One region of the Bacillus sp. WC2503 genome, then DNA from elsewhere that is predicted to be linked to it. Evidence: predicted binding sites of a transcription regulator. Region 1 holds the regulator's gene; each other region holds the start of a gene.
The links. The regulator NrdR, encoded in region 1, represses ribonucleotide reductase genes. The targets are predictions, from matches to a motif close to AACACNATATATNGTGTT.

Region 1 (6,525 bases):
CCATTTTCTCACCTCAAAGAGCGTTCATTCTCTTCTATTAATCACGCTTATATTTTTTCAACACTTCTTCTAGTCGTTTTCGTTCATCTTCTAACGTACTTGTATCTTTTTCCGCACCTACATCATTTTTCACAGTTTCTTTTTCTTTCGGCTCTTCTTTCAACCAATCTGGTACCATTTCTTTTCGTACTGTTTTCTTCGCTGTACGACCTTTTTTCTTCGTCTCAGCCCATTCTTGGTATTGACGGTTTTCTTCTTTTGCTAGCGCCATTGCTTCAGCTACTGTACCGACCTTTTTACGAGCCCAATGCCCAGCAATCTTCTCCACATACGTTTTCGCAAGTTTCATATCTGAGCGTAGCATAACGTAATAAATAAGTACATTCACAACTCCTGGCGTTAATTTTTGATTGATCATAACATCCTCAACAATTTGCAAGTCCGCTTTCGTCGCCTCTGCACCACCAGAAATCTCTTTCAATAGTTGTTTTGGTGAGATTTCTTCTAATTGTTTTATAAGCATCTCTTCTTGCGATGAAGGCTCTTTCTCTTTCATCGTACGTGCAGCGTGTGGCTGTACTCTTTCACTTAATATTGGTAACGCTTGACCATTTTCGAATTGGTACCAATCGCGCGCTCCTTTTCTAAGCCTTTCCATATCAATTGTTTGCATCTCTGTCACCGCACCAAGAACGATATTTTGCATCGATAACACATCCACACCATACACGTAAGCAAGTGTAATGACACATTCTCGCACTTGATCTGTAATCGCCTTTTTAGGAACAAGAGCGGACAATCCGTCTACAAATAAGGAGAAATCAAAGAAATCGTTCCAAACTTTAGGAGCATCTCCCTTTTCATTATTTGGCATCATTGTCGCTTTTGGAATACGGAGTTCTTCTTGCGCATGCTCAAGCTGTCCTGGATTAAACGAATCAAACACCTCATTAAAAGAACGTGTAATATTTTCATAAGAAGCAAAATCAAATTCTTCTTCTAAGAAATATTGTTTTACTTGATTATATTTTGTCCGACTCAATCGATTGTATAAAAAGATACTTAAAACAATATCATCAAAAAACTGCTTTGGAGATAAAGGTGGTTGCAATTCGTATATAAACATTCGAATATCTTTTTCTTTCTTAATATATACCTTTAAAAGCCCAATTGCCTCTAGCTTTACTCGTTCCTCATATATTTCGGGAAGTTGCATTTGCATGGTCACCATAAGGGAATGATGTGTATTCTCTTTTCCAAATACACGATCTTGCTCTAATGCCCCCCATAGCGTCATGTACAAGCTAAAAGCTCTACTACCTATTAACGGCTGATACAACATCGTTAACACTTTTCGGTCGTAATTATGTAGTAGTCCTTTCGTACTTACTTTATAACGATCAATCGGCAATAGCTCCATCCATGACTGTTTTTGCATTCTTGCTTTTCCTTTCTCTCATCCAATCTATCCTCTAATTCATTCGTTCTATCTTCATTATATATTTTATCTCGCTATTTGCGGGCAGTAAGACTCCCGCATCAAAATTCGGCGAATGCACGGAAGTTTGGCAGGAGATACCTTCCCGTAAATGCCCGATTGGTGAAGGCTAATAATCATTTTGGGATGAACAAAATCCCCAATGATTATTAGCGAAAAAGAGCTATTAGCTTACGCTTCTAGCTCTCTTACCTCATTACTTACAGTATGTAAAGAGAATTGAATACAGCTTCTATTCTCTTTCTTTTTGCAGTATATCTTTTAATTCTTCAATAAATACATTTAAATCTTTAAATTGACGATATACAGAAGCAAAGCGTACGTAAGCAACATCATCGATATCACGAAGTTCTTCCATAACAATTTCACCAATCATATCACTTTTCACTTCTGATATACCTAAATTACGAAGTTCACGTTCCACACTTTGTGTTACTTCCTCTAATTGTCTTAAAGATACTGGTCTTTTCTCACATGCTTTAATTAAACCGCGTAAAATCTTTTCTTTATTAAACTCTTCTCGTGTGCCTTCTTTTTTAACAACGATCAGAGGTGACTCTTCTACTCTTTCAAATGTCGTAAAGCGACTTAAACAACTTTCACACTCTCTCCTTCTTCGAATAGAGCGCCCTTCGTCTACCGGACGCGAATCTAACACTCTTGTGCCATTATGAGAACAGGATGGACAACGCAATTCATTCACTCCCTTACAATTTGATTTTTATTTTTCTCTACTTCATTCACGTAAAAATATATATACAATATTATATAACTCATTCTAATGCTCTTACCACTCTAAGTTTAAATACATGATTTCATCATCTATTTTCCAAACAAAATAAGATGGTTGATGTAGCACTAACTTATGTGTGAGAGCTCCATTTAACTAACTAATGAACACGTTATGTTTTTCCTTTTTTATAAACTAAAAAAGAGGTGCATTATACACCTCTTTACATTTTAAATCAATTATGTTCTTTTTTAAAGAGCTTTTGTTTCTCTCTGCTTAATTTCGAAGCTACCGGTGCCTCGAGGAAGCTCGATACTCTCACGCGTTTTCGCGTTTAAACCTTCTGCAATATATTCTGCAGCAACATTTGGATCAATACGATCCCCACAAGTATAAACATCAATACTTGCGTAACCGTGCTCCGGAAAGCTATGAATTGTTAAATGTGATTCCGAGATAATTACTACTCCACTTACACCTTGTGGTGCAAATTTATGGAAAGCAACCTCACGCACTTCAGCACCAGCTCTTAGTGCTGCATCCACAAATAATTGTTCAATATACGGCATGTCATTAAGCTTGTCGAAATCGCAATCCCAAAGTTCAGCGATCACGTGACGACCCATCGTATCCATAGTATCCATTCTACAGTTCCCCCTTGTAAATTTATTCTAACTGTTCGAATTGAAAACTAATTTGCAATTTGGCTTGCTCCACTACCACGGGGGAAAGTTAGTCCAGAGAGGTCCTAACCCTTTAAGTAGTGACTACGTACCTCAGCTCTTAAGTTTACGAGTGTTAGTATACTTTGTTTATTTTCATTTTGCAACAACAGTTTTTTCGATTTTCTGTCATATTTTCCTCTTTACTTTTCCCTAAAAAAAAGAAATGATTCACAAATACAGTAATAACAACGCTTCGTGGTATGTCCACTTTCCAAAATATACTCATATAATTTTTTTCCTTTTCAGAAAAAAATAAAAAAAGAGAGGGCAATATTCACTTGCCCTCTCCCTTATTCACTTAAATATGTTGCACATTTTTTTGTTTCGCTAATTCGTCAACAACTAACGTTACAAGATCTACAACACGACGAGAGTAGCCCCACTCGTTATCATACCAAGCAAGTACTTTTACTTTACGATCACCCATTACCATTGTAGATAAGCCATCAATAATAGCTGAGTGTGTATTTGTATTAAAGTCAATAGATACTAAAGGCTCTTCGCTAAATTCTACAATACCTTTTAACGCACCGTTTGCTACAGTTTTGAATGCATCGTTAATAGCTTCAACTGTCACATCACGTTTTACATCTACTACTAAGTCAACAAGAGACACGTTTGGTGTTGGTACACGAAGTGCCATACCATGAAGTTTTCCGTTTAAATGCGGAAGAACTTTTGCTAGCGCTTTCGCAGCACCTGTCGTTGTCGGAATGATTGATTGTCCGCAAGCACGTGCTCTTCTTAAATCTTTATGTGGATTATCAATATTTTTTTGGTCATTTGTATAAGCGTGAACAGTCGTCATTAAACCGTTTTCAATTCCAAACTGCTCATCTAACACCTTCACAACAGGCGCTAAACAGTTTGTTGTACAAGATGCATTTGAAATAACGGTATGTTTTGTAATATCTAATTGGTCTTCGTTCACACCAACTACAATTGTTACATCTTCATTTTTACCAGGCGCTGTTAAAATAACTTTTTTCGCTCCAGCTTCAACGTGAAGAATTGCTTTTTCTTTTGAATTAAATTTACCAGTTGCTTCAATTACAACTTCAACACCTAGATCTGTCCAAGGCAATTCCTTTGGATCGCGGTTGTTTAAAAGGCGAATCATTTTCCCATCAACTAATAAGTGATCTTCAAATGCTTCTACTGTTCCGTCAAACTTGCCGTGAACTGTATCATATTTAATTAAATGTGCTAACGTTTCAGATGGATAGCTTGCATTGATTGCTACAATTTCGAATGCGCTTTCTTTTATTGCCTGACGAAATACCATTCTCCCAATACGTCCAAATCCATTAATTGCCACACGAGTCATAATATGTTATCCCCCTTGAATGCGTTATACTATTTATCTCCAATCCCAATAATAGTATAACACAAAAAGGGGATATGTCACTAAGCATTTTCATTAATTTCACAATTTTTTAGTCAATAATGTTCCATTTCTTTAAAATTCCCTGTAATTGTGTTTTCGTTCCCATAATTGTGCCATCATTATTTATTACTTCATCCGCATGCTTCACTTTTTCTTCTAACGGCATTTGCGATTGTATACGTGCTTTTGCTTCTTCTTCCGAAAAATTATTTCGCTCCATTAAACGTTTTAATTGCGTATCAGGCGTGACAGCTACAACTAAAACGCGGTCAACGAGACTTGTTAATTTACTTTCAAACAAAAGAGGGATATCTAACACAACCGCTTGCATACTTTCTTTTATGTACATTTCCTTTTGTGCATTCATTTCCTCACGTACTGCAGGATGAACAATTTTATTTAACTGCAATCGTTTTTCTTCATTATAGAAAACAACATTTCCTAATTTCGGCCGATCCAGTTCTCCATCTTTTTGTAACACTTCCGTTCCAAATACTTCTACTATTTTGTTATATGCTGGTTTTCCTCGTTCTACAACTTCTCTTGCAATAACATCTGCGTCAATAACCGGTATACTTAGCCCACGAAACATTTCTGATACCGTACTTTTTCCGCTTGCAATTCCTCCCGTTAATCCAATTACCACTGTCATAATACTTCTCCTCCTCATAATAAAAGGCGCGAAACTAATGTTCCACGCCCATACTTACATTTTCCAAATTCCAATAATAATGAGTAATACCCCAGGCAGGAATGTAAATTTTTGTAACCATTTCATATTCGATAAAACTGTACCCAGCTTCATTCCAATAAACAAAAATAAAGAACTCATAACTGCAACTAATATTGCCATCATAGCGGGTGCATAACCTAATAAAGATGCACCAATTCCAGCACCAAACGAATCCACGGAAAGTGCGATACCAAGAAGTAGCGCTTCTCCTGCAGAAATAGTTCCCGATTTATCAAAATCTGCAACAGTCGGTTTCCGTAAAATTTGAATTACTAACCCAAGTGAAGCAATTTCTAGTTTCCAAACCTTCTCTTCTTGCTTCGGTTCTTCCTTTTTATCACTCCGAAAAAATTGATATAATACCCAAATCCCTATTCCAATAAGAACAAGCCCACCGATACGCGTTGCGATAACAGGTGAAAATATTTTCGCAATCATATGTCCAATTCCCATTGAAACAAGCATAACAGCCGCTGAACAGATTCCGATAATTATAATTGATCTTAGTGGAATTCTTACGCTTCTCAAACCATATGTCAGCCCTACACTACAGCTATCTAAGCTTAATGTAAAAGCTAATAAAATAAGAGATAAATAAAGGTACATCGGTAAGCTCCTCCCTTATACATAGCTCTGCTGTATGTATATGACAAATGCCTATCCGATGTTATCTCTTTTCTATATTCTAGGCTGACAAATTGGGCAATAATGCGTCCCTCTTCCGCCAACAACTGTTTTTTCTAATATCGTGCCACAAGTTACACATGGTTCTCCCTTTTTCCCATATACATTTAAAAGTTCTTGGAATGAACCAATTTGCCCTTGCGAATTCATATACGTTCTAATTGTGCTTCCGCCTCGCTTCACTGCTTCGCCTAGCGTTGTAACAATTGCTTCGTAAATTCTTTCGATTTCTTCTTGCGTTAAAGATGCAGCTTCTCGCTCTGGATGGATATGAGAACGGAATAAAACTTCATCTACATATATATTTCCAAGCCCTACTAAAAGACGCTGATCTAATAATACGACTTTTATTTTACGATTTGTCTTTTGCAATTTTTCTTGTAAATACTGTGGTGTCAATTCAGCATCAAATGGCTCTGGACCTAAGTCAACAAGAGGCATTTGATTTAACTCTTCACCTTTTTTAAAGAGATGCATCGTACCAAACTTTCTCACATCTTTATAATGTAATTCAGTTCCATCTGTAAATAAGAAACGGACGTGCGTATGCTTATCAATTGGCTCATCCTCTTGATGCAGTAAAAACTTTCCTTCCATACGCAAATGTGAAACGATAACATAATTCGTTACATATAAAAGCAAAAACTTACCTCTTCGCTTTATCGTTTCAATTTTCTCGCCTCTGAGCATTTCTTTAAAGATTTCCGCATCATCTGGTCGTTTTACTATTTTTGGATACGTAACAATAACATCTTCAATCGTTTTTCC
Region 2 (6,525 bases), 3.2 Mb from region 1:
AAAGTTAGATGCTGTAATTCAGAAACTAGCAGGAAAAGATATTAGTTTAAAAGTAGTAGTATTCGATGATCGCGACTTTGAATATGCAGTTAAGATGCACGAACGTTATCCATCTGTACCATTTTTCTTACAAGTAGGGAACGATGATACGAAAACAGTGGATGATGCAATGCTTATTAAAAAATTATTAGATAAGTATGAGTGGCTTATTGAAAAAGCTGTTAATTGTAAAAAAATGAATGATGCGAAAGTATTGCCGCAGCTTCATGCGTTAGTATGGGGAAATAAACGAGGCGTATAAAGAGAAGGGATGTTTAAAATGGCAGGAAGATTAGATGAAGATTTAAAAGATGTAACATTATTAGGAAATCAAAATACAAAATATTTATTTGAATATAGCCCAGAAATTTTAGAGGTATTTGATAATAACCATCCAAACCGTGATTACTTTGTAAAATTCAATTGTCCTGAATTTACAAGCTTATGCCCGAAAACAGGACAACCAGACTTTGCAACAATTTATATTAGCTACATTCCTGAACAAAGAATGGTAGAGAGTAAATCTTTAAAGTTATATTTATTTAGCTTCCGCAATCACGGTGACTTCCACGAAGATTGTATGAATGTAATTATGAATGATTTAATTAAATTAATGGATCCGCGTTACATTGAAGTATGGGGCAAATTCACACCACGTGGTGGTATTTCAATTGATCCATATTGCAACTACGGTCGACCAGGAACGAAGTATGAACAAATGGCAGATTACCGTATGATGAACCACGATCTATATCCGGAAACGATTGATAATCGTTAATAGAAAGAAAAGTCCTGTATACTATACAGGACTTTTCTTTCTATTATATTATGCATTTTGATTAATGACAGTATAGTTTTTATGACTTACAACTGTAAGAGGTTCCATATCTAGTTCTCTAAAATTCTCCATAATTGTTATATCAACAATAACAGAGTTTTGATTTACCTTTTGAACACGGCCTTGCATTCCACCTTTAAATTCGATGATATCTCCAGTTTCTGCGATCTGCATAAGCAACTCTCCTTGTTACAGTTTTTCCAAAAAAGAATAATTTGGGATTTTTTATTTTCCTTTATTTTGAACTATGTTTCCTGTTTTGTAAATGTTTTCAAAGGAAAAAGTCGAAAAATATTCATATTTTATAAGATAATATCCATATTTCATATGATGCTGGAGAAAAAGTGTTTATATCTTTATAATGAAAATGGATGTTGGTCTGTTTAATAAGGGGGAAATAGGAGCGGTAAAATAATGTTTGAAATTATGGGGAGCTTTATAGCTTTGTTCTTATATTTATTTTCTTATACACAGTTGAAGAAAATTCGTCAACATGAAACGAATACATATTTTGATGGAATAGATGCTTCAGTTACTCATAGTAGTGGCGGAGATATGTAACAATATGTAACTTTTATTTTCAGCATGTTATGATGAATGTAAGAAATAGTACATAATATAGTTCGTAAGTGATGAATGGAGAGTGAAAAGAATGTGGATATCTTTTATTCGTCATGGTCGCTTGAATAGTACTATAGAACCGATGACAATTACTTCATTTCATGAATGGCTGAAGAGATATGATGTAGATAGTATGAGTAGGGAATGTAACATACCGATTGAAACAATTGAGGCAGTAGAATCGGCAAATTTAATTGTATCGAGTGATCAAAGACGTGCTGTACAGTCAGCAGCGGAATTAATGAATTCTTTGTCCTTTGTGCAAAATTCTCTTTTTAGGGAAGTAGAAGTACCGTCGAGTTTTTTTGCACCAGAATGGTTTAAATGTAAGCCGGGGACTTGGTTTTTTATTGGACGTGCTTTATGGATGGTTGGGTATCATAAAGATGTTGAGTCGTATAAGGAAGCAAGGGGAAGGGCAAAAGAAGCTGCTAACATGTTACATCACTATGCAATGGTGCACGGGAAAATCGCGATAGTAGGACATAGCTATTTTAATACGATGATTGGTGCGGAACTGAGGGCGATGGGATGGTCTGGACCTCCTATTTTTCATCGGAAGCCGTGGGGATATACAAAGTATACGTTCCATGAGGCGATGAATGGAAGTGTATTAAATACAAAATTAACTTAAAAGCACACGATTTTATATAAAATCGTGTGCTTTTTTTTAAGATATAGAAACTAATGTACGTAATGGTTTTATTAGATGAGCATAAGGTTCGCCAACGAGCATTACGGTTTTATCTTTGTTGTAACCTAGTTTTTCATACAGTGAAAAAGCACGCTTGTTTTCTAAATTAACAAGTAAGGCGATTTTTTCATAACCTGTTTCAGCTGCATGAAGTTCAGCTGCATCGATTAACTTAGAGCCAATGCCACGTCCGCCGTACATATTTGAAACTGACAACGTGTCAATATAATACTCATCAAGTTCAGCTTCTTTTTCTAACGTAATGGATTCATCTTCATGTAGTTCTCTTAAGTGGCGTATGATTGGTGCATCAAGTTGTTGAGCGTCACTACCGTGATAAGCGACAATAACCCCAACTACCTTTCCATCTTGTTCCGCCACTAAACAGTTTTCATAGCTCAATCGATTATTTTCTTTTACGAACCATTTTTCAAGTCCTAGTAATACATTTGCTTCAACTGTGCTACCAGTGATTTTTTCAGCAATTTCATGCAGAGCATTATACAATAAAGGAGATATTGCCTTTGCATCTGTCTTTGTTGCTTTCCGAATCATAGTATCCCTCCTAGTTCTATTTGTATATTGTAACATAGTGGTATGGAACTTTGTATGATTGAATGCCAAAATGTTTGATATAGAGAAGTAGCTATGTTAGTATATGATATTTAGTGGACATATAATAAAGCAATACTGCTTGTAAAATAATGAAAATGAAATGAAGGCATAGCAACAGGAAAAATTTACAGTTGTTGACCTATAAAAGATACGATAAAATAAAATATTGCATAGAGGTGAAATACATGGATGAACAATTAGCAAATACAATTTTGGATCAGCTGAAAAATGGTGAGATAAAGGAGTATGTTGCAACGAAAGATGTATTTTATACGTTTAGGAAAGTTGTAGTAAGTCGAGAAGATTTTAAACATATTATTGGGAATGCACAACGCGGCGGACAGGTAATTTATACATATTCAAAAACGCCACGTTCATAAATAGAAGATAAAGGGGAGGAGAATTATGGGCGATTTTAAACAAGGCATTTTACCGCATTGGGATTATATGTGGAAAGATAGAGCCGGAAATAGATGTATGGGAATGGTTATGTATCCAGAGAAACGAAAATGTTCAACAAAAATGCTTCAGAAAATAAAAAGGGCGTATGAGCAAGCGGCAGAAATTAAAGTAACTGTACAAGTTCAACAGACATATGAGTACATAGAAGGAATGATCGTATACTTTGATGAAGAAGCTCCTGTATGTACAATGCTTGATAAAGATGAGAATCCGCATCACATATTTGTAAAAGATATTTTGCGTATTGAGCACTCTGAATAAACTTTTCATACATAAATTGAAACGCCATAATAATAATCTTTTTCTATAATAGTTATCTTTTAGTATGTAACGAGCAACGAAAGTATATGTATAATATTTAATAAAGTAAAATTGATAAATGTAATCGTTTGTTAGAACAGATTATCGTTTCATGTCTGTTCTTTTTTGCGTGATGCTGGAGAAATATATTCCTCCAGCATTTGCCGTTTTATGACAAAATATATTGTTAACTTTTTTTAAAATGAGGTTAAATTCGTTGACAACTTTTTTGAAAAGCACTTTATTGACATGAGTTTTAGAATGTTGTTTCATAGTCATTGTATTGAAAAAAATCGGCGGTCTTGTCGAAAAGTAAAAGTTAAAAAAAGAAAGAATTTATACATATATCTTGTGTCTTATTTTGAAACGTAATACAATATATAGAGAAATCAAGAAATGACATACAAAGAGTATAGATTGGAGAGGGAGGGTCGGAAATGTTAGTTGCATATGATTCTATGACAGGAAACGTGAAGCGTTTCATTCACAAATTAAATATGCCGGCCGTTCAAATTGGTGAAGATCTAGTAATAGATGAAGACTTTATTCTTATTACGTATACAACAGGTTTTGGCAATGTACCAGAACGTGTTTTAGAATTTTTAGAGCGCAATAATGACAAATTAAAAGGCGTATCTGCAAGCGGCAATCGTAACTGGGGAGACATGTTCGGTGCAAGTGCTGACAAAATTTCTGCTAAATATGAAGTGCCTATTGTATCAAAATTTGAGTTATCAGGAACAAATAACGATGTAGAATATTTTAAGGAAAGGGTGCGGGAGATTGCGACACATTGAACTGAATAATGAAATCACGCAAATGCAGGACGGTTTTTATCAGCTTCATAAAGATAAAGAGGCATTAGAAGTCTTTATGGAAGAAGCTAGAGAGAATACCGTTCCTTTTAATAGCGTGGCAGAGCGAATGGAGTATATGAAAGAACATGATTACTATTACAATGTTCTGGACGAGTATAGCTTGGAGGAAGTAGAAGGAGTATATAACATCGCTTATGGTGAAAACTTCGAATTCCAATCTTATATGGCAGCATCTAAGTTCTACAAGGATTATGCGTTAAAAACGAATGATCAAAAACAATACTTAGAAAGCTATGAAGATCGTGTAGCAATTGTGTCATTATACTTAGGACGCGGTGATGTTGCGAAGGCAAAACAATTCGCAAGCATGATTGTAAAACAAAACTACCAACCAGCGACACCAACCTTTTTAAATGCGGGAAGAAGCAGAAGAGGAGAAATGGTGTCTTGTTTCTTGTTAGAGATGGACGATAGCTTAAATTCAATCGGCTTTAACATTAATACTGCAATGCAATTATCAAAAATTGGCGGGGGAGTAGCTTTAAACTTATCTAAGCTACGTGCGCGTGGTGAGCAAATTAAAGGGATTGATAACGCTGCAAGTGGTGTAGTACCTGTTATGAAATTGCTTGAAGATTCGTTTTCATATGCGAATCAACTTGGCCAACGAAAAGGTGCTGGTGCAGTATACTTAAACATCTTCCATTGGGATATTATCGAATTCCTTGATACAAAGAAAATAAATGCCGACGAGAAGAGCCGTATTCAGTCTCTATCAATCGGAATTATCGTTCCAAGTAAGTTCTTTGAGCTTGCTGAGAAAAACGAACCTTTCCATGTTTTCGCGCCTTATACGGTGTTTAAAGAATATGGCAAGCATTTAGATGATATTGATATTGATGAAATGTACGATGAATTAATGAGCAATCCGAAAGTGAAGAAGAAGCCGCTAGATATTAGTGCACGTGATATGCTTATTAAAATCGCAATGATTCAGCTTGAGTCTGGTTACCCATACTTAATGTTTAAATCAAATGCAAATAACCAGCATCCACTGAAGGATATTGGAACTGTGAAGATGTCGAACTTGTGTTAAATATGTAGCACCTTCTAGTAGAAATGCTAGTCGAAAACTCCGTTAAACGGGGAAAGCCTCAAGTTTGAGGTAACCTACCGTGCTAAATCTTATCTTAGAATGAGCATAGAAAAGTTCAGAATGTATCTTATTATTTTGTATAGCAGAGTGATCAGACAACATAAAGTAATAAGAGACTTTCTGAAAGATTAAGATAAGTAAAAGCCTAACGACTATCCCTTATGGGAGTAGAGCGCAAGCGATTGGCGTTCGAAAAGCGGAGCACCTAATCAGGTAATGCTGTAGGTGATGATATAGTCTGTCCTGTATGGTGACATACAGCAGTTGCATGAGCAACGGACTGAGGAGTAGCGAACTCGGTTGAACATTCGAGACAGAAATCTTCCAGCTACAAGAAACTTCTGAAATAAATGATTACGGTACAGATGACATTATCCGCCGCGATATTAACTGTAACTTAGGATCACTAAATATCGTAAATGTAATGGAAAATAAAGAAATTCGTGAAGCAGTTCATGCAGGAATGGAAGCTTTAACAGCTGTTTCTGATATGACAATCATTCCGAATGCACCAACTGTGAAAAAAGCAAATGATGAGCTTCATTCAGTTGGACTTGGAGCAATGAACTTACATGGATATTTAGCAAAAAATAAAATCGGTTATGAAAGTGCAGAAGCGAAAGAGTTCGCACGTGCATTCTTTATGATGTTAAATTACTACTCTATTGAGAAAAGTATGGAAATCGCTAAAGAAAAAGGCGAAACATTTAAAGACTTCGATAAGTCTGATTATGCGAACGGCACATACTTTGAGAAGTATGAAACGACAGATTACAGCCCAGTAACTGAAAAAGTTCAGCAACTATTTGAAGGAATTCATATTCCAACAAAAGAAGATTGGACAAGTTTAAAAGAGCAAGTGCAGAAGAATGGATTATATAATTCATACCGTCTTGCTATCGCTCCAACACAATCTATCAGTTACGTTCAAAATGCAACTTCAAGCGTAATGCCGATCGTAAGTCAAATCGAATCAAGAACG
Region 3 (6,525 bases), 960 kb from region 1:
CTTCTCCATCTACTAAAACAGTTCTAGATAGACGATTCACTTCTATTCCGGCTAAAGACATAGCATTTTCCTCCGCTACTCCTACCGCACCATCCGCACGTTTCAATAACGTCTTCGCGCGAGCTACTAACACTTTCGGGCTAAATGGTTTCGTTACATACTCGTCTGCACCTAATTCGAAACCTAGCAATGTATCATCCTCATCCGAACGTGCTGTTAGCATAATAATTGGTACTGCTGATTCTTTTCTAATTCGTCTACAAACAGACCATCCATCTATTTCTGGTAACATAATATCTAACATAATTAAATCAATTTCATGCTCTGCAAATAACTCTAGCGCTTTTTTTCCATCTTCTGCTTCAATCACTTCAAAGCCTTCATTACGAAAATAATCACTAACAATTTCACGTAATCTTCTTTCGTCTTCAACAAGTAATACTGTTTTATTCATATAATCTATCCCGCCTTTTTACTCTTTCAATCGAATAATACGTTGATTGGAGCTTCCGCGAAATGGAAGTGTTAAATCTCTTTTCTCGATTTCAAATCTTCCATCGACTAAAACATCCCCATAGTGTAACAACTCTATCATATCATTATTTTGAGAACTCTGTATCTCTTCTAACGTATAACCTGTATACATCCATAGATTTTTTTTCAAATCTTTCACGGCTTTTGCTACTTTTTTCACTTCAACAGCTTGAAAAAACGGATCTCCACCTGAAAATGTTACATCAGTTAATGGATTACTTGCAATCTCTTTCACAACTTCTTCTACCGTCATTTCAGTTCCATTGCAAATATTCCAAGATTTCGGGTTATGACACCCGAAACAACGATGCGGACAGCCCGCAAAAAACACGACTGTCCGCAACCCTTCTCCATCTACTACACTATCATGAATGATATTCATCACTTTCATTTATGCTTCACCCGATCCATCTCTTCGCTACGTTTCGCACTATTCCACTTCGACATATCTCCCACAAGATAGCCAGTTATACGGCGAATTCTTTCTATATTGGTCTCGTCTTCATTTCCGCAGCTTGGACATTCATTTCCAATAACTCCGTGATAGCTGCAGCATGTACAACGATCAACAGGATGATTAATTGAACCGTACCCAACGCCATGCTCTGCCATCGCTTGTACAATTTGTTTTAACGCCTTTTGATTATGCATCGCTGCTCCGTCTAGCTCAATATACGTAATATGTCCCCCGTTACATAGAGCATGGAAAGGTCCTTCTAAACGAATTTTATTTATCGCTTGAATGCTATAGTAAACTGGGATATGGAATGAATTCGTATAATAATTATGGTTCGTTATACCGCTAATCACCCCAAATTCTTCTCTATCTTTTTTCACAAACTTCCCTGATAACCCTTCTGCAGGAGTTGCAATTACTGAGAAATTCAGTTCATGTTCTTCCGTTGCTTTATCCATTCTATCTCTCATAAAGGAAATGATTTCATACCCGAGTTTCCATGATTCTTCATCTTCTCCATGATGCTTTCCTGTTAAAGCTACTAAGCACTCCGCAAGACCGATAAAACCAAGACTTAACGTCCCTTGCTTTAAAATGGATGCTACAGAATCTTCAGGCTGTAACTTCTCTCCACCGCGCCATACACCTTGTGAATATAAAAATCGAAAATCTCTTGCTCGCTTCGTACATTGATACTCAAATCTCTCTAATAATTGCTTAATCCCTAAATCTAAGTAATAATTTAACGCTTCAAAAAATGCTTCTTTTGAACCACTAATTAACGCTAATTTCACTAAGTTGATAGACGTAAATGATAAATTTCCTCTCCCAATCGCTGTTTCTTCTCCATGTATGTTAGACATGACACGGGTACGACATCCCATATAACATACTTCACTTTCCGGTCGTCCGTCATAATGCACTGCATTAAATGGCGCATCTAAAAATGAAAAGTTAGGGAATAATCGTTCAGCCGTTGTCTCTAACGCTAATTCAAATAAATCATGGTTCGGATCACATTCTTCAAAGTTCACACCTTTTTTCATTTTAAAAATTTGAATCGGAAAAATTGGTGTTTCTCCTTTACCAAGACCAGCTTGTGTCGCTTTTAAAAGTTGTCTAACTAATAACCGTCCCTCTTTTGATGTGTCTGTTCCATAATTAATAGAAATAAACGGTACTTGTCCCCCGCCCCTACTGTGCATACTATTTGAATTATGAACGAAAGCTTCACACGCCTGATACGTATCATTTTCTGTTTCTTTCCATGCAAATTCTTCTATTTGTTCTTTCGTAAGCGAATATGACTGTAATCGTTTCTTATGTCTCGCTACTGTTTTTCTCACATATGGAGCTAAATCAATATCAAAGAGTGCAAACGATTGACCACCGTGCTGCATATTTTGATTCGCCTGAAAAATAATAGACGAAAGAGCCAATGCACTTTTAATATCCTGCGGTTGTCTCATATGCCCATGTCCGGTATGAAAACCGTTCGCAAGCATTTGCGCTAACGGAATTTGCGAACAAGTCGTCGTTCCTGTCGCATAAAAATCTAAATCATGTGGATATAATATATTTTCATTTATCGCTTTTTTCACTTGGTCTGACAATAAATTTTCAACTGCATAATATTTTGCACTCTCAGATGCGAACGTTCCCATTACTCCCATCGGAGAGCGCCCATCTACATTTGCATTCTCTTGCATTAAATCTTGTTCATTGCCGTGGACAATTGTCCCAAACACTTTCATTAATTCTTCTCCACGTGTATTTCGTTGTAACATTTATAACCCTCCATCAATATGTTGTTATCTTTTGATTAAAATGTTACAACATATAGTCTTGTTGTTTCTGTGAGAAATGTAACATTCCTGTGAATTTTTTTTCACGAAATAATGAATTTTTCATTTACAAAAAAGAAATGTGCTCTTTACAAATGTATGGTACAATAAACGGGAAAAACTCTTTTTACCCTTTATCAACACATTTGAATAAAGGAGACTGAACTTATGGTTACTACATATCTTTTATTTATCGTTGCCTACTTACTTGGCTCGATTCCATTTGCATTAGTCGTTGGAAAAATCGGCTATGGAATCGACATTCGTGAGCACGGAAGCGGTAATTTAGGCGGAACAAATACATTCCGCACATTAGGGAAAAAAGCAGGTTTTACCGTTACAATTGCTGACATTTTAAAAGGGACATTAGCAACAGGTCTACCGATAATTTTCGGATTAGATATTCACCCACTATGGTTCGGATTAGCAGCTGTTCTTGGACATGTATATCCGATTTTTGCAAAATTCCGTGGTGGTAAAGCAGTTGCAACTTCTGCCGGGGTGCTATTATGCTACTCACCAGTTGTTTTTGCAATATTAGCTGTTGTATTTTTCACCCTTTTATTTACAACAAGATACGTATCACTTTCTTCTATGGTAACAGCTGTCGTTGCTGTTATTGCATCCATTGTTAGCGGGGATAAAATCTTCATTATTGCGATGTGTTTATTAGCAGGTATGGTTATTTATAAACACCGTGCAAATATCGGACGAATTATAAATAAAACTGAACCGAAAGCAAACTTCTCAAAAAAGCAAAAATAAGGTTGTAACCCACATAACGCAAAAAGAAAACGTGAAGCATATTAATAGCGTCTTTTTGCGTTATTTTTTATACTAAAGAAAAGGCAACATAATTTGGAGGAACTATACATGAATCTTTCCGTAACAAAAGAAGCAGCACAATGGTATAAAAACGAATTAAATTTACAATCAGGTGAAACACTACGCCTTTTCGTACAATACGGCGGTTGCAGTACTGTGCAAAAAGGACTTTCTTTAGGTATTCGTAAAGATGACCCTGCACATCCTGCTGTTCAAACTCAAGAAGAAGGTATTAACTTCTTTATTGAAGGCGATGATGAGTGGTTCTTCGATGGACATAATTTATCTGTTACACTTAACGACGGTGATGATTTCCCTCAATTTAATTATGAGAAATAAAAAAAGCGTGGCTTCTGCCACGCTTTTTTTATTTCTTTTTAATTTCCTCATATTTCGCATACCACTCAGGATATAATTTTTTAAATGATACAGGGCGGAACCCTTCTTTTTTCGCACAAATATTCGTTGTACTTGCAGTAATGCAAAGCTCACCATCACCGTTATATATTTCATAACCATATACAACACGAAGCGGGCTCACAGTATCAATCCACGTTTTCACAATTGCTTTTTCTCCGTAACGCATCGCTTTACGATATGAAATTTGCAAGTCTAATACAGGAGAAATAATTCCCTCTTTCTCCATTTCAACATATGAAAATCCTAATTCTTGTATAAGTTTCGTGCGCCCAAGTTCCAGCCACACTAAATAGTTTGAATGGTAAACAACACCCATCTGGTCTGTTTCCGCATAGCGGATTTCAACTTCATATTCTGCTACAAACATTTCTATTCGCCTTCTTTCACTTCTGCTACCTTGCATACATTTAATCATAATACAGTGGAATCAAAAATAAAATAAAAACAGTGAATCTTTTACCGAAAGGGGCAAACACATGATCCAAATTGTAACTGTTCGTAGCGGTGATAGTGTTTATGGTTTAGCATCAAAGTACGGATCTACACCTGAAGAAATTGTAAAAGACAATGGACTAAATCCTGCTGAAACACTCGTTGTTGGTCAGGCACTTATCGTTAATACAAAAGGAAATAATTATTATGTACAGCCTGGTGACAGCTTATATCGAATTTCTCAAACGTATAACGTTCCTCTCGCTAGCTTAGCTAAAGTTAATAATCTTTCATTAAAATCTATTCTCCATGTCGGACAACAATTATATATACCAAAAGGTACAAAACGAGCAGTAGAATCCATCGCTTATTTACAGCCTTCAACAATACCGATAAAAGAAAGTTTAGTAAATGCTACACGTGCTATTAATCCATTTTTAACATATTTAGCCTACTTCAGCTTTGAAGCAAAAAGAGACGGCACTTTAAAAGAACCAACGGAAACAGCGAAAATCGCTAATATTGCAACGCAAGGTAAAACCATCCCTATGCTCGTTATTACAAATATTGAAAATGGAAATTTCAGTGCCGATCTGACATCGGTTATTTTACGCGATGCAACAATCCAAAACAAGTTTATTACTAACATTTTGCAAACAGCTGAAAAATATGGCATGCGAGACATTCATTTCGATTTCGAGAGTGTGGTACCCGAAGACCGCGAGGCATACAATCGCTTTTTACGAAATGTGAAAACACGCTTACCTAGCGGGTACACATTAAGTACAACGCTTGTACCGAAAACAAGTTCCAATCAAAAAGGGAAATTTTTTGAGGCTCACGATTATAAAGCACAAGGACAAATTGTTGATTTCGTCGTCATTATGACATACGACTGGGGTTGGCAAGGCGGGCCACCGATGGCGATTTCTCCTATTGGTCCTGTGAAAGAAGTACTTCAATATGCGAAATCTCAAATGCCACCACAAAAAATTATGATGGGGCAAAATTTATATGGTTTCGATTGGAAACTTCCGTTCAAACAAGGAAATCCACCTGCAAAAGCAATCAGCTCTGTTGCAGCTGTTGCACTAGCTCGTAAATATAATGTTCCTATCCGCTATGATTTCACGGCTCAAGCTCCTCATTTCAATTACTTTGACGAAAACGGCGTACAACACGAAGTTTGGTTTGAAGATTCACGGTCCGTACAAAGTAAATTTAATTTAATGAAAGAACAGGGCATCGGTGGTATTAGTTATTGGAAGATTGGTTTACCATTCCCGCAAAATTGGCGTTTACTCGTTGAAAACTTTACGATTACAAAAAAGGGCTGACTTTTGTCAGCCCTTTTTTCATATTACTGTTACAAAACGTCTTTCATTCCCTCATAAAAAAGAAGAATGATAACATTCTCCTTTTAACCGTTATCAACAATCGGTTGTTTACCAGTTTGGTCTTGCATTTGTTTTCCTTTATTGCCACCAGCTTTTTTCGATTGCGTTCCAATATGATTCGGTGCAAAATCTTTTGAATTCTTTTTCGGATTACCCATTACTATCGCCTCCTTAACACTAGTATCGTACTAGTGTTAAGAATTATTCAGCTTGCTTAAAAAGTTTCATTTCATAACGTTTCTCAATACGCTCTTCAATGCGATCAATTGCATCACGATCGCTTAATAATTGTTGTTTATTTTCATTTACAAGTTCTTCAAACGATTTGCGGCGACTTCTTCTCATGCTGTTCACCCTCTCTCTTTCTCATTCTTACTACATAGTATGAGCAAACAAAAAACTCTTTAATCAGATTTGCAAGAAAATTTCATGTTTTAGTACTCCTAAAAAAAAAAACGCTATGTACAATAATTTGTACATAGCGTTTTTTATACCATAACATTTAAATACTCTTTGAGCTTCTCATCTGCATTCGTTTCATTTTCTCTATACGTATCAAGTGCTTGTAATACAAAATCATACTGTTCTAAAATATAACTTTCTAATTTCAAGACAT

Region 2: a site for NrdR is predicted at 3,940-3,957, ahead of nrdI (class Ib ribonucleoside-diphosphate reductase assembly flavoprotein NrdI). Genes of this name have one in related genera too.
Region 3: a site for NrdR is predicted at 2,821-2,838, ahead of ACUN26_RS14405 (anaerobic ribonucleoside triphosphate reductase). Genes of this name have one in related genera too.

The regions. Positions count from the first base shown of each region.
Region 1 covers NZ_JBQYMD010000001.1:3,793,719-3,800,243, forward strand. Annotated here, with positions in the region: gene dnaI (primosomal protein DnaI) at 1-4, opposite strand, end outside; gene ACUN26_RS19460 (replication initiation and membrane attachment family protein) at 38-1,438, opposite strand; gene nrdR (transcriptional regulator NrdR) at 1,731-2,192, opposite strand; gene speD (adenosylmethionine decarboxylase) at 2,480-2,863, opposite strand; gene ACUN26_RS19475 (glyceraldehyde-3-phosphate dehydrogenase) at 3,252-4,280, opposite strand; gene coaE (dephospho-CoA kinase) at 4,390-4,992, opposite strand; gene ytaF (sporulation membrane protein YtaF) at 5,047-5,679, opposite strand; gene mutM (DNA-formamidopyrimidine glycosylase) at 5,752-6,525, opposite strand, start outside.
Region 2 covers NZ_JBQYMD010000001.1:640,162-646,686, forward strand. Annotated here, with positions in the region: gene queE (7-carboxy-7-deazaguanine synthase QueE) at 1-301, shown strand, start outside; gene queF (preQ(1) synthase) at 320-817, shown strand; gene ACUN26_RS03440 (YkvS family protein) at 866-1,051, opposite strand; gene ACUN26_RS03445 (hypothetical protein) at 1,292-1,438, shown strand; gene ACUN26_RS03450 (histidine phosphatase family protein) at 1,530-2,132, shown strand; gene ACUN26_RS03455 (GNAT family N-acetyltransferase) at 2,169-2,747, opposite strand; gene ACUN26_RS03460 (hypothetical protein) at 2,993-3,187, shown strand; gene ACUN26_RS03465 (hypothetical protein) at 3,213-3,530, shown strand; gene nrdI (class Ib ribonucleoside-diphosphate reductase assembly flavoprotein NrdI) at 4,007-4,366, shown strand; partial or broken gene ACUN26_RS03475 (ribonucleotide reductase N-terminal alpha domain-containing protein) at 4,353-5,480, shown strand; gene ACUN26_RS03480 (ribonucleotide reductase) at 5,863-6,525, shown strand, end outside.
Region 3 covers NZ_JBQYMD010000001.1:2,830,933-2,837,457, forward strand. Annotated here, with positions in the region: gene ACUN26_RS14395 (response regulator transcription factor) at 1-454, opposite strand, end outside; gene nrdG (anaerobic ribonucleoside-triphosphate reductase activating protein) at 473-925, opposite strand; gene ACUN26_RS14405 (anaerobic ribonucleoside triphosphate reductase) at 922-2,778, opposite strand; gene plsY (glycerol-3-phosphate 1-O-acyltransferase PlsY) at 3,004-3,600, shown strand; gene ACUN26_RS14415 (HesB/YadR/YfhF family protein) at 3,709-3,999, shown strand; gene ACUN26_RS14420 (acyl-CoA thioesterase) at 4,028-4,447, opposite strand; gene ACUN26_RS14425 (glycosyl hydrolase family 18 protein) at 4,557-5,849, shown strand; gene sspN (acid-soluble spore protein SspN) at 5,933-6,067, opposite strand; gene ACUN26_RS14435 (FbpB family small basic protein) at 6,111-6,254, opposite strand; gene ACUN26_RS14440 (3'-5' exonuclease) at 6,398-6,525, opposite strand, start outside.